Regions from separate parts of the Arthrobacter sp. 05T45 genome, predicted to be linked through region 1. Evidence: predicted binding sites of a transcription regulator. Region 1 holds the regulator's gene; each other region holds the start of a gene.

What was found. Region 1 encodes HrcA, which represses chaperone genes, less so after heat shock. Its sites were predicted from a motif close to TTNGCACTCGNNNNNNNCGAGTGCNAA; they were not measured.
Region 2: groL (chaperonin GroEL) is a predicted target of HrcA. The motif match lies at 2,249-2,275, and genes of this name have one in related genera.
Region 3: AC1DGD_RS02075 (FmdB family zinc ribbon protein) is a predicted target of HrcA. The motif match lies at 2,163-2,189, and genes of this name have one in related genera.

The regions. Positions count from the first base shown of each region.
Region 1 is NZ_JBFTKI010000012.1:43,708-47,980, forward strand. Features, by position in the region: gene AC1DGD_RS13025 (16S rRNA (uracil(1498)-N(3))-methyltransferase) at 1-198, opposite strand, end outside; gene dnaJ (molecular chaperone DnaJ) at 201-1,331, opposite strand; gene hrcA (heat-inducible transcriptional repressor HrcA) at 1,410-2,423, opposite strand; gene AC1DGD_RS13040 (DUF3097 domain-containing protein) at 2,742-3,593, shown strand; gene AC1DGD_RS13045 (DUF4870 domain-containing protein) at 3,737-4,156, shown strand.
Region 2 is NZ_JBFTKI010000032.1:6,391-10,663, reverse strand. Features, by position in the region: gene AC1DGD_RS20265 (RNase H family protein) at 1-293, opposite strand, end outside; gene groL (chaperonin GroEL) at 429-2,066, opposite strand; gene AC1DGD_RS20255 (ABC transporter substrate-binding protein) at 2,362-3,630, opposite strand; gene AC1DGD_RS20250 (cold-shock protein) at 3,690-3,893, opposite strand; gene AC1DGD_RS20245 (LytR C-terminal domain-containing protein) at 4,052-4,273, opposite strand, start outside.
Region 3 is NZ_JBFTKI010000001.1:435,511-439,783, reverse strand. Features, by position in the region: gene AC1DGD_RS02090 (GNAT family N-acetyltransferase) at 1-446, opposite strand, end outside; gene galU (UTP--glucose-1-phosphate uridylyltransferase GalU) at 452-1,369, opposite strand; gene AC1DGD_RS02080 (5-formyltetrahydrofolate cyclo-ligase) at 1,474-2,136, shown strand; gene AC1DGD_RS02075 (FmdB family zinc ribbon protein) at 2,276-2,515, shown strand; gene AC1DGD_RS02070 (RcpC/CpaB family pilus assembly protein) at 2,893-3,576, shown strand; gene AC1DGD_RS02065 (AAA family ATPase) at 3,674-4,273, opposite strand, start outside.

The DNA of each region.
Region 1 (4,273 bases):
CAGCTCCCCGGCAGCGACGGCTGTCACGGTGCCGGTCAGGCGCTTGCCTGCGCCGTCCGCGATGTCGACCGCTTCGCCGACGCCGATCCGTTTGACGGTGACGGCGTGTCGGGCCTCGGTTCCCTCGAGGACGAAGGCCGAGCCGGGGACCTGCTGGTCCAGGGTGCCTGGGGCGGTGAAGAAGACCGGGTTACTCACCGCTACAGGTTACCGAGCCGGTCCCGCAGTTTGGCGAAGACGCCGCCGCTGGCCGCAAGCTTTCCTTCCGTGAGGTGCTCGCCACGGTGCTTGGCCAGCTGGCGGAGAAGTTCCTCCTGGACGTGATCGAGCTTGACCGGTGTTTCCACCTGCAGGTGCACCTTCAGATCGCCGCGGCCGTGGCCGCGCAGGTGCGTGACGCCGAGACCGCGAAGGGTGATGATCTCGCCGGACTGGGTGCCGGCCTTGACGTCGATCTCCTGCTGTCCGTCGAAGGTGTCGAGGGATATTTCGGTGCCGAGGGCGGCCGCCGTCATGGGAATGTTGAGGCTCGCGTGCAGGTCATCGCCCTCGCGCACGTAAGTGGCGTCGTTGTTGACCCTGATCTCCACGTACAGGTCCCCGGCGGGGCCGCCGGCAGGGCCGGCCTCGCCCTGGCCGGACAGCTGGATGCGGGTGCCGGTGGCCACGCCGGCCGGGACCTTGACGGTCAGCGAGCGGCGGCTGCGGATCCGGCCCTGGCCGCTGCACTCGTTGCACGGGTCCTTGATGACGGTGCCGAAGCCCTCGCAAGACCCGCAGGGGGCGGACGTCATGACCTGGCCCAGGATGGACCGCACGGCGCGCTGGACCTGACCGCTGCCGCCACAGATGTCGCAGCGGACCGGGTGGGTGCCCTCCCGGCAGCAGGACCCCTCGCAGGTGGGGCAGATGACGGCCGTGTCGACCTCGAGCTTTTTGTTCACGCCGAACACCGCATCGCGGAGGTCGATCCGGACGCTGATCAGCGCGTCCTGGCCGCGGCGGACCCGGGACGCCGGGCCGCCCTGGCCGCCACCGGCGCCGAAGAAGGTCTCGAAGATGTCCTGGAAGGCGAAGCCCTGGCCCGAGTAGCTGCCGCCGCCGAACCCGTTGTCGGTGCCGTTCTCGTTGCCGGTGGTGTCATAGACCCGGCGCTTCTGCGGATCGGAGAGGACCTCGTAGGCGTGCGTGACGGCCTTGAACCTGTCCGAGGCGTCCTCCCCGGGGTTCACGTCCGGGTGCAGGGTCCGGGCCAGTTTCCGGTAGGCCTTCTTGATCTCCTCCCCCGATGCGTCGCGGGAGACTCCAAGAACGTCGTAGTGGCTGCTCAAAGTGTGTATCTCTTCCTTGTTGTACTGCCTGTGGGGCACTGCCTGTGGGGCAAGAAGTCGTATTCGGTCCCGGACCCGTCAGGGCCCCAGGATCCTCGAAAGATAGCGGGCCACCGCTCGGACGGCGGCCATGGTGGTGGGATAGTCCATCCGGGTGGGCCCAAGCACTCCGACCTTGGCCGTGGCGTCCGGCCCGTAGGCGGTGGCCACGACCGAGGCCTCGGCGAGACCGTCGTAGGGGTTTTCCCGGCCGATGCTGACGGTCACGCCGCGCGGGTCTTCGGCCATTTCGCTGAGCAGGCGGAGCATGACCACCTGTTCCTCGAGGGCCTCCAGCACGGGTCCGATGCTGAGCGGGAAGTCCACATTGGAGCGGGCCAGGTTGGCGGTGCCGGCCATGACCATGCGCTCTTCACGGCTGCTCGTGGCCAGGGCCTCAAGGCCGCGGGCCAGCGCCTGGGCTGCTCCGCGCCGCGCGGGCGGGCCACCGGCAACGACGGCGGGCAGCAGCTGCGGCATCAGGCTCAGCGGCGTACCGGAGAGGCTGGCCAGAAAGCTGCTCCGCAATTCCGACAGCGCGTCGTCGGGAATGTCCTGCCCGACGTCGATCACGCGCTGCTCCACCTTGCCGGTGTCAGCGATCAGAACAGCCAGCACTTTCCTGGGCGCCAGCAGCACGAACTCAATGTGCCGCACCCGGGCGCGGCTGAGCAGCGGATACTGCACGACGGCGACCTGGTTGGTCAGGTGCGAGAGGAGCCTCACGGTCCGGTCAAGGATGTCGTCAAGGTCCTCGGATCCTTCCAGCAGCGCCTGAATGGCCCGGCGCTCGGCCTGGGACAACGGCTTCACCGCTGAGATCTGGTCGACGAACAACCGGTAGCCCTTGTCAGTGGGGATCCGGCCTGCACTCGTGTGCGGTGCCGTGATCAGGCCCTCGTCTTCCAGCGCCGCCATGTCATTTCGGATCGTGGCGCTCGAGACGCCGAGATGGTGCCGTTCAACGAGCGCTTTGGAACCAACGGGCTCACGCGAATGGACGTAGTCCTCCACGATGGCGCGCAGCACTTCGAGTTTGCGCGGTTCGCTCACGCTCCACCTCCAATCGACTGTCCCGCAGCCGGTGCCACCCCCCGCGTCCGGTCCGGGTACACCAGTGGTGCACGGACGGCCCGCCACAGGACAAGGGTTAGCACTCGACATGCCTAAGTGCTAACCAGTCTAATATGAGTCGCCGCGTTGTTAGCATTGGATTCGCTCCAGGCGTGGCCCGCGGGAACGCGATTCCCGTCACGCCGGCGCCGAGACCGTGGCAGATGCTGCCGTTGCCGCGCCGTCGCGGTCCGGTTCCGGCCCCCGGAGAGTTCCACCGACCGCCGTACATTCCGAGTGCAAAGTAAGCGTGAAGAGATGTCGTACCAGAACTGGGGACCCCAGGACCTGTCCGCCCCCGCCAAGACCCAGTTGCCGGAAGTCCCGGTGAAACGCGGGATGGTCCTCGAGGAGGTCCAGTCCGGCTGGGTGGGCGCCGTAACCCGGGTGGAGAAGTCCGGCGGCATGCACGTGGTGGCGCTGGAGGACCGGCGGGGCAAGTCGCGGTCCTTCCGCCTCGGCTTCGGCTTCCTCTTGGACGGCCAGCCCATCCGCCTGATGCCGCCGGCCCCGAAGAAGACGGCACCGGCCGCCGGTGCCGGCCGCACGGCGTCGGGCTCGGTGCGGGTGGCGGGGCAGCGCGCACAGGTGGCCAAGGCCAGCCGCATCTGGGTGGAAGGAAAGCACGACGCCGAGCTGGTGGAGAAGGTCTGGGGCGATGACCTCCGGGTGGAGGGCATCGTCGTCGAGCCCCTGCACGGCATTGACGACCTCGCGGCCGCCGTGGCGGACTTCGGCCCGGGCCCCGGCCGGCGCCTCGGCGTGCTCGTAGACCACTTGGTGGCCGACTCCAAGGAGTCGCGGATCGCCGACGCCGTCATGGCCTCACCGGGCGCCGCAGGCAACGTCCTGATTGTGGGGCACCCCTACGTGGACGTGTGGCAGGCCATCCGGCCCTCGGTCCTGGGGATCGAGCAGTGGCCCGTGATCCCCCGCGGCACGGACTGGAAGACCGGGATCCTGATGGCTTTCGGGTGGCCCCACTCCACGAAGGAGGACATCGGCCTCGGCTGGCAGAAACTCCTGGGGGCTGTCCGCAGCTACGCTGATCTGGAGGCGTCGCTGCTTGGCCGCGTGGAAGAGGTCATTGACTTCCTCACCGTGCCCTAGTCCGCCGCGGCGGCCGCCCCTGATCTCCATTTCCTTGCCCGAGCAAGTATTCTTGAAACGGCGGCCGCGCTTCCAGTGCGGTCCCGGCTATTTCAGGCACAACCCAGGCAGCAACGCATCACCGCAATCCGAAGGGCTACACCGTGGCAGATAACGCACGCGAACACACGGGCAATCAGGCTGGCCATGGCCAGCCCCCGTACCATGGCGTTCCGGCAAACGCGCTGCCGCTGACGGCCAGCGAGGACCGCCAGTGGGCCACGCTCGCGCACTTCGGCGGCATCCTGGGCTGCGTGCCGTCGCTGCTGATCTACCTCATCTTCAAGGACCGCGGCCCGTTCACGGCACAGGAATCCAAGGAAGCCCTCAATTTCACCCTGCCGCCGACCCTGGCCGCGGTACTGGCCAATCTGCTGGTCTTCATCCCGGTGGTGGGCAACCTCTTCGCCGTGCTCGCCACGGTGATCTGGATCGCCGTGACGTGCTTCTCGGTGGCGGCAGGCATCCACGTCAACCGCGGCCAGCCGCACCGCTACGAGTTCAACCTGCGCTGGATCAAATAGCCGGCCCGGACCCAAGCACGAGAGCCGGCCGCCGCCCGTCAGGGGCAGCGGCCGGCTCTCTTTTGTGCGGCAGGGTGTTGTGGCCGCTGATGCGGGCAGCCAAGTCGTGGAAGTTTT
Region 2 (4,273 bases), on a different contig from region 1:
ACGTTCAGCACCGGCTTGCCGTCGGCTTTGCGCCAGCCCTTGCGTTTCCAGCCGGGCATCCACTTGGTCACGGCGTTGATGACGTACTGGCTGTCGCAGAGGATCAGCAGGTCTTCCCCGGGCATGTGCGCCGTTGCCCGGAACAGGTCCAGCACCGCCATCAGTTCGCCCTGGTTGTTCGTGCCGTGGGGCCACCCCCCGGCCCGCCAGCAGTCGTCATTCACGTACCAGGCCCAGCCGGCCGGGCCAGGATTTCCTAAGGCCGAACCGTCGGCCGCTGCTGTAATCGTCACTGACCCATCCTGCCAGAACCCGCCGACGCCCACCGACGCCCCCTTGGACAGGGGCCGCGCTTAACCGGCGACGGCGGCCCCACCCGAAGGTGGGACCGCCGTCGTCGAACAGCCGATGATGGCTGGCGCGGGTGGTTAGAAACCGCCCATGCCGCCCATGCCGCCCATGTCGTCGCCGCCGCCCATCGGGGCGCCACCCTTCTCGGGCTTGTCGGCTACAACGGCCTCGGTGGTGAGGAACAGGCCGGCGATGGAAGCCGCGTTCTGCAGGGCAGAGCGGGTTACCTTGACCGGGTCGTTGATGCCGGCGGCCAGCAGGTCGACGTACTCGCCGGTGGCGGCGTTGAGGCCGTGGCCTGCGGGCAGGCCGCGGACCTTGTCCACGACGACGCCGGGCTCGAGGCCGGCGTTGAAGGCGATCTGCTTCAGCGGGGCGTCGATGGCAACGCGGACGATGTTCGCGCCCGTTGCTTCGTCACCGGAGAGCTGCAGGTTCGCGAATGCCTTGGCACCGGCCTGGATCAGGGCAACGCCACCGCCGGCGACGATGCCCTCTTCGACAGCAGCCTTGGCGTTGCGGACGGCGTCCTCAATGCGGTGCTTGCGTTCCTTGAGCTCGACCTCGGTTGCGGCGCCGGCCTTGATGACTGCAACGCCGCCGGCCAGCTTGGCCAAGCGCTCCTGCAGCTTCTCGCGGTCGTAGTCGGAATCGGAGTTCTCGATCTCGGCGCGGATCTGGGACACGCGGCCGGCGATCTGGTCGGCGTCGCCTGCACCCTCGACGATCGTGGTCTCGTCCTTGGTGACAACAACCTTGCGGGCCTTGCCAAGGAGTTCGAGTCCGGCGGTCTCAAGCTTGAGGCCGACTTCCTCGGAGATGACCTGGCCACCGGTGAGGATGGCGATGTCGGCCAGCTGCGCCTTGCGGCGGTCGCCGAAGCCCGGAGCCTTGACGGCGACGGACTTGAAGGTGCCGCGGATCTTGTTGACGATCAGAGTGGCCAGGGCCTCGCCCTCGATGTCTTCGGCAATGATCAGCAGCGGCTTGTTGGACTGCATGACCTTTTCCAGGACAGCAACCAGTTCCTTGACGTTGGAGATCTTGGAGTTGACGATCAGGATGTACGGATCCTCAAGGACCGTTTCCTGGCGCTCAGCGTCGGTGACGAAGTAGGCGGAGATGTAGCCCTTGTCGAAGCGCATGCCTTCGGTCAGCTCCAGCTCGAGGCCGAACGTGTTCGACTCCTCGACGGTGATGACGCCTTCCTTGCCGACCTTGTCGAGGGCTTCGGCGATCAGGGCGCCGATCTCGTTGTCGCCGGCGGAGATGGACGCGGTGGCGGCGATCTCTTCCTTGGTCTCGATTTCCTTGGCGGAGGCCAGGAGCTCGACGGTGACCGCGTCAACAGCCTTCTCGATGCCGCGCTTGAGGGACAGCGGGTCAGCGCCGGCCGCGACGTTGCGCAGGCCTTCCTTGACCAGGGCCTGTGCCAGCACGGTTGCCGTGGTGGTGCCGTCGCCTGCGACGTCATCCGTCTTCTTGGCAACTTCCTTGACCAGCTCGGCGCCGATCTTTTCGTAGGGATCGTCCAGCTCGATCTCCTTGGCGATGGAAACACCATCGTTGGTGATCGTGGGGGCGCCCCACTTCTTTTCGAGGACGACGTTGCGTCCCCGCGGGCCGAGGGTGACCTTGACGGCGTCGGCGAGGATGTTCAGGCCCCGCTCAAGACCGCGGCGTGCCTCTTCATCAAATGCAATGATCTTGGCCATAACGGCAGTAGTCCTTTCGGGACAGTCGTTAAGAATGAACCTTCGCTGTGGTGCCCGCGACGGACGATCCCAACCCCGCGGCCTCTGTATGCCGCCGGGTCCGGGATCTCACCCCAGCAAGGTGTTTCTTTAGCTCCTGGACCGACTGCCCCACTTCGCGGCCGGGCGGACCGGGCGTCGTGTTAGCAGTCAGTGCGCTGGAGTGCTAAATCAATAATTAGCACTCCCCCGGGGAGAGTGCAAGCAGTGGCCGGCCGGAACCGGCCGCCACGCGGGCACAATACGCTACGAGCGATCAGCCGCCGCTGCTGCTCGCGGCTTCTTTGCCGTCCACCGTGGGCAGGTTGTCCTCGCCGTAGGTCGAAACCATGTAGTTCGCTTCGGTGATGTCGCCGTGGGCATCAAAGTTGATCCGTCCGGACTGGCCGTCGTAGTCCGGCCGCTGGCCTGCCCGGAGGACGCCGACGCAGTCCTTGTAGCTCGTGCATGACTCGCTGGGCGGCTGGCTGCCGGCGGCCCCGGTTCCGCCTGCTGCCGGGGTTCCGCCGGAGACCGCGACGAGGGACGCCGCGATGGAGGTGCCGGCGTCGTCCTCTGCGGCGGCGGCGGCGACGGCGGCCAGGACGACGGCGTCGTACGTCTCGGCGGCGAACACCATGTCCTTCAGCCCGGGATCAACGGCCACGAGGTCCGCCTGGAAGGCTGCGGAGGGAAACACGCCGGGCAGGATCCCGCGTGCACCCTCGAGCGCCCGGGCGCCCAGGCCAGAGCCGTACTTGCTGACTGCTCCGTCACTGAGGACCAGCTTCTTGCCGGCGAGGCCGGCGTTGTTCAGCTCGGCGATGGCGCCCTGTGCGCCGTCGCGCGAGACCAGGATGACGGCGTCGGGGTTGGCGGCCTTAGCGGCGGCGACAGCCTGCTGCGCCTGGCCGGGGGTGAACTCCGAGTCCGCCACGACCTCCAGTCCGGACTGTTTCGCCGCGCCGCCGACGGCGGCGGCGACGTCTTTGCCGTAGTCGCCTTCCTCATGCAGGACGGCCAGGGTCCTGGCGCCGCCGTCTTTGACCAGTTTGGCGAGGACGGATGCCTGGGCGATGTCGGCGGCCGAGGTGCGGAAATAGTAGCCGCCGCTCTTGTAGTTGCTGAGCGCGGCGGCGGTGTTGGCCGGGGAGATCACGGCTACCTTGGCGTTGGCGAGCACGTCGATGGCGGCCGGGGCACGGCTGGAATCGGTCGGGCCGATCACGACGTCGGCCTTGGCGGCAACCAGCGCTTTCGCCTGGGCGGCGGTGTCCGTGCTGATGGTTTCCGGCAGCAGCTCCACCGGTTTGCCTTTGTGCCCGCCGGCAGCGTTGATCTCCTTGACGGCAAGTTTGGCCGCCGCGAGCTCGGAGGCGTTGAGGAAGTTCTGCTTGCCCGTGTTGTCCAGGATCAGGCCGATGCGCAGGGTGCCGTCACCGCTGGCGTCGGCGCTGGCCACGCGGGCACTGCCCGCGGGGCCCAGGCAGCCCGTCAGGGCCAGGGCCGCTACGGTGCCCGCCGCCAGGGCGCGGCCCAGCGGCAAATGTCCTCCGCGGCGCCCGGCCGCGTTCCTTGGGGCGTTCGTGACGGCAGCCAGTACCACTAGGCGGGCCGGACGCTTTCGGCCTGCGGGCCCTTTTCGCCCTCGCCGACTTCCAGTTCCACCCGCTGGCCCTCGTCCAGGGCGCGGTAGCCTTCCCCGACGATCGCGGACCAGTGCACGAAGACGTCGTTCTCGGAACCGTCCACGGCGATGAAGCCGTAGCCCTTTTCGGCGTTGAACCATTTGACGGTTCCCAGTGCCATGGTGTCCACACTTTCAGCTAGCTTGCGTGCGGCCCACCTCGATGTGCGCCGCGGACTGCGAAAAGAAATCCGCAGATACTGTACCCACAGCGTCCCCCAGGAACGCCGGCGGCGGGCAGGGCCCCCGCCTAATAGTTATTGAGGCGTAACCGGATTGGCTACTGGTAGCCGGGGCCGAGCACGACGACAAGGGGCATGTTGAACTCGGCAGAGTCCACGAGGGTGTCGACGCCGAGGAGGGCTCCGAGTGCCTCCGCATTGCCCTTCTGCTCGACGCCGCTGTAGAAGATCACCGACGTCTGTTGCGGGACACCGCCCCAGTTGCCGGTCTCGCCCAGGACCCAGCCGTCGGAGGTGACGGTGCCGCCGACGCGGGTGGC
Region 3 (4,273 bases), on a different contig from region 1:
GGCCTGATGTTGATCTCCATGCGGTGCAGGCCAAGGGTGCCGAAGCAATAGTCGGTCGCCATGGCCACGGCGGTCGGGGCGATCCCCCGGCCGGCCCGTTCCTTGTCGACCCAATAGCCAAGCGTCGCCATCATGGCCGATCCCCAGACGATCGAGGACACCGTCAGCTGCCCCACGATCACCGGCGCCTGATGGCCTGGTGTCCATTCCGCGATGACGAACGGCAGGGCCGTGGCCTGCGCGGCCTGGGCCTTGAGCGAGCGCACCATCTGCCGGTAGTCCGGCAGGCCGCCGCCGGGGACCGGGTTCGATGCCTCCCAGGGGGCCAGCCACTCGCAGTTGCGGGACCTGAGCGCTGTCCACTCCTTGCGGTCCCGGTACCGGATCGGGCGCAACACGATTTCGCCGCTCTCCAAGGTCACCGGCCAGGTGAAGCTGCCCCCCACGGGAGTTATTTGGCGAGGCTGGGGGCCAGGCTGGACGCGAAGCCGGGCAGCCATTCGCGCAGGCCCGGGCCGAGGTCCTCACTGTCGCAGGCGAGCTGGACACAGGCCTTGAGGTAGCTGAGCTTGTCGCCGGTGTCGTAGCGGCGGCCGCGGAAGATGACGCCGTACACGCCGTAGCCCTCGCCGGTGCCGGCCGAGAGTTCCTGCAGGGCGTCCGTGAGCTGGATTTCCCCGCCGCGGCCGGGCGCGGTGCGCTCCAGCACTTCAAAGACGGCCGGGTGCAACACGTAGCGGCCAATCACGGCCAGGTTGGACGGGGCGTCCGCGACATCGGGCTTCTCCACGAGCTGGTTGATGCGGACGTAGTCCTCACCGCCGATTGCCTCGACGTCCGCGCAGCCGTAGGCACTGATCTGGGACGGGTCCACCTCGATCAGGGCGACCACTGACCCGCCGGTCTTGGCCTGGACCTCGATCATGGTGCTGAGGAGCTCATCGCGGGCGTCAATGAGGTCATCTCCCAGGAGGACGGCGAACGGCTCATGCCCGACGTGCTGCTTGGCCCGGAGGACGGCGTGGCCGAGGCCCATGGGATCGCCCTGGCGGACGTAGTGGATGTCACCGAGGTTGCTGGCGGCCTGGATGGATTCGAGCTTCGCAGTGTCACCCTTCGCCTCCAGGGTGGACTCCAGCGCGGGGACGCGGTCGAAGTGGTCCTCCAACGCCCGCTTGTTGCGGCCAGTGATCATCAGGATGTCGTTCAGGCCGACATTCACGGCCTCCTCGACGACGTACTGGATGGCCGGCTTGTCAACGACAGGCAGCATTTCCTTGGGCATGGCCTTTGTGGCCGGGAGAAACCTGGTACCAAGGCCCGCGGCGGGGATAACGGCCTTGCGGACGGAAGCGATGGGTGTATTCACACGACTAATCTAACGGAGGGACCAATCATTGCGTAATCATTATGCGAACCGCCTGCCGGGCCCCCCGGTGCAGCGCGGCCGCAAAAGGCAGAGGACGGGCCAAGATGGCGTCAAAAGAGGAAATTCGCTCCAGCCACAGGGCGGCGCGTTCCGCACTCCCGCTGGCCGCACAGGACACCGCCGCGGCGGGCATCGCCAGCCACGGGCTCGCTTGGGCCTCCGGGCTTGGCCGCGGCCGCCAGGGCACCTTCGCGGCGTACCTCGGGGTGGGTGCCGAACCGCCCACACTGCCACTGCTGACTGCCCTGGTCGAGGCCGGGCACCGGGTGCTGCTGCCCGTTTGCGAACCCGACATCGAGCTCAGCTGGGTGTACTGGACTCCCCAGTCCGGGTTTGTCCGCAGCCGGTACGCGCCCATCCAGGAGCCTGTCGGAGAGCGCCACGGAACCGAAGTCATGCGGGACGCCACCGCAATCTTCCTGCCGGCCACCGCGGTGGATTTCTCGGGCAACCGAATCGGGCAAGGCGGCGGCTACTACGACAAGTTCCTTGCCGCCCTGGCTGCTATGTCCTCCGCGTCCGGCGGGGCGGACGCCGGGGCGGCCGACGCTGCGGCCGACGCTGTCGCGTTGCCGACTGCCGCCGTCGTCTATGACACGGAGGTGTTGCCCGCAGGCAGCATCCCCGCGGAGTCGTTCGACCGGAAAGTCGACACGGCGCTGACCCCGGGCGGGATCGTCCGCCTCGGCCGATCCCGGCCCGCCTGATCCGGGGTCCCGCCAAGGTGATAGAATTGGCACTCAGGCCCTGCGACTGCTAAGGACGGAACAGGTCGATAGACATATCGGCGGTGATCCGGACTCCGCAGCACGGGACCTGCTCGTTTGCCCCTGAGGAGGATTTCCAGTGCCCACGTATGCATACGCCTGCAAGGACTGCAGCCACGCCTTCGAGATCGTGCAGTCGTTCAGCGACAACTCCTTGACGTCCTGCCCCGAGTGCCAGGGCACGCTGCGCAAGAAGTTCAACAGCGTCGGCGTAGTGTTCAAGGGCTCCGGCTTCTACCGGACCGATTCGCGCGACACCAAGGGCAGCACGGTTTCCCCGGCTCCTGCAGCTCCCGCGCCCGCCGCCGCGGCCAGCTAAGGCACCTGCCGGGTTGGCGCCGGCCACCGGCTGGGCTACGGCCGGCTGATTCTGGGCACTGCCTGAATCCCTGTCCGCTGTTGCCGTTGCCGCTGTTGCCGTTGTCCACATAGGACGTTCCGCAGCTGCCGCCGCTCTGCGCAGATCCGTAGCGTGGCGGCATGGAACTTTTCCTCACCGCGGTTTCCCCGCCTTCGTTCAAGACGGCTGCCCCGGCGGCGCCTGTGCCGTCTTCCACGCCTTTATTCAGGCCTTTCCGCGCCGCAATGCCTGAAGCTGGCCCCGGCCGCTGGTCCCGTACCGGTATCCGTCCAACGAGCCTTCCTGCCGCCACGTTTTCCGCCGCAGGCCTTCCGTTCCGGAGCCGGATCGGTCCCGTGAAACCCCGCCGGCGTCCGCCCCGCGGCCGTCCGTCGTGGCGCCGCCTGCGCGGCTGGCTGAACCGGAACCGGCGGCTTATCGCGGCCCTCCTGTTCTGCATCCCCGCCGGACTGACAGTTCAGCAACTGGCTCCAGCGCCCACTGACACTGTCGCAGCCTTCGCCGCCGCGGCCGATCTGCCCGCTGGAAAGTCCCTGGAACCCGGCGATCTCAGTAGGATCAGCGTGCCACCCGGCCTTATTCCTGCGGGCAGCCCCGGCAGCGAGACCGCGTTCGTGGGAAAACAGCTCGCCGCACCGTTGCGCCAGGGCCAGCTCCTCACCGACGCCCAGATCCTGGGACCGGGCCTGCTCGCCGGAAGCCCGCGAGGCTCTGCGGCCGTGCCGCTGAGGATGGCAGATCCGGCCTCCATCCAGCTGGTCTCCCCCGGGCAGCTCGTCAACGTGGTGCTCACTGCCGGCAACGGCATGGAACAACCCGGCGAAAGCCAAATCCTGGCCGAAGCCGTACCAGTGCTCTGGACGTCGACGCAGGGCGGCAAAGCCGGCTCCTGGCCCGCCACTGCGGAGACTGACGGGCTGGTGGTGGTGGCAGCGACGGCCGACCAGGCCCGTAGGCTGGCGGGCGCGTCTACCCAGGGCAAATTGTTTTTCGTGCTTGTGGCTTCACCGCCGGGCTAGCTGTCCAGCCAGCAGGGCGTTTCCGCCGGGCCAGTGGCCCGGGCCGTATGCTCCGACGCGGGCCGCGCCCGCAGGCTCTGGGCTGCGGGCCGCCACGTCAGCCCCAGTGCGGCGGCTTCTGTTCCTGGAGCCAGGCGTCGTGATCGTAATTATCAGGCTGGTCACCCCAGCGCCGGGGGTCGTCTTCCGCCGCCTTGTTCGGCAGCACACCCTCCGGAACGGTGGCCTGTGCCTCCGAACGGCGGGACGTCTCCTTCGCGGCCTCCTGGTCCGGCCCGTCGCCGGTCGATTCCCCGGTCGATTCGCCGGCCTTCGACCCTGCGGTGTCGGCCGCGGCCTCCGTCGACTCGCCGGTCTTCGGCCCCGCGGTGTCGGCCGCGGCGCCCGCCGCGCCGGCTTCGCGGGCGCCGGTGGCGCCGGCGTCGTTCGTGTTGCCGGTGTTCGTGTTGCCGGTGTCGCCGGTGTTGCTAGTGATGCCGTCCGCACTCATGCCGCCGGCCTCCTTACTGCCTGTATTGCCTGTCATTGCTGATGCTGGTGCCTGCCGGCGGAATTCTTGGCCGGCAGTTTCGTGGCCGCGGAATACCTGTCCCGCGGGTTCGGCCGCCACGTGGTACTCGGCGGCCCGCGCCTCGTCAATCGCCAAATGCTCGATGCCGTCGTCGAAGAAACCGTGCGATGTCCGCAGCCGGCTGGA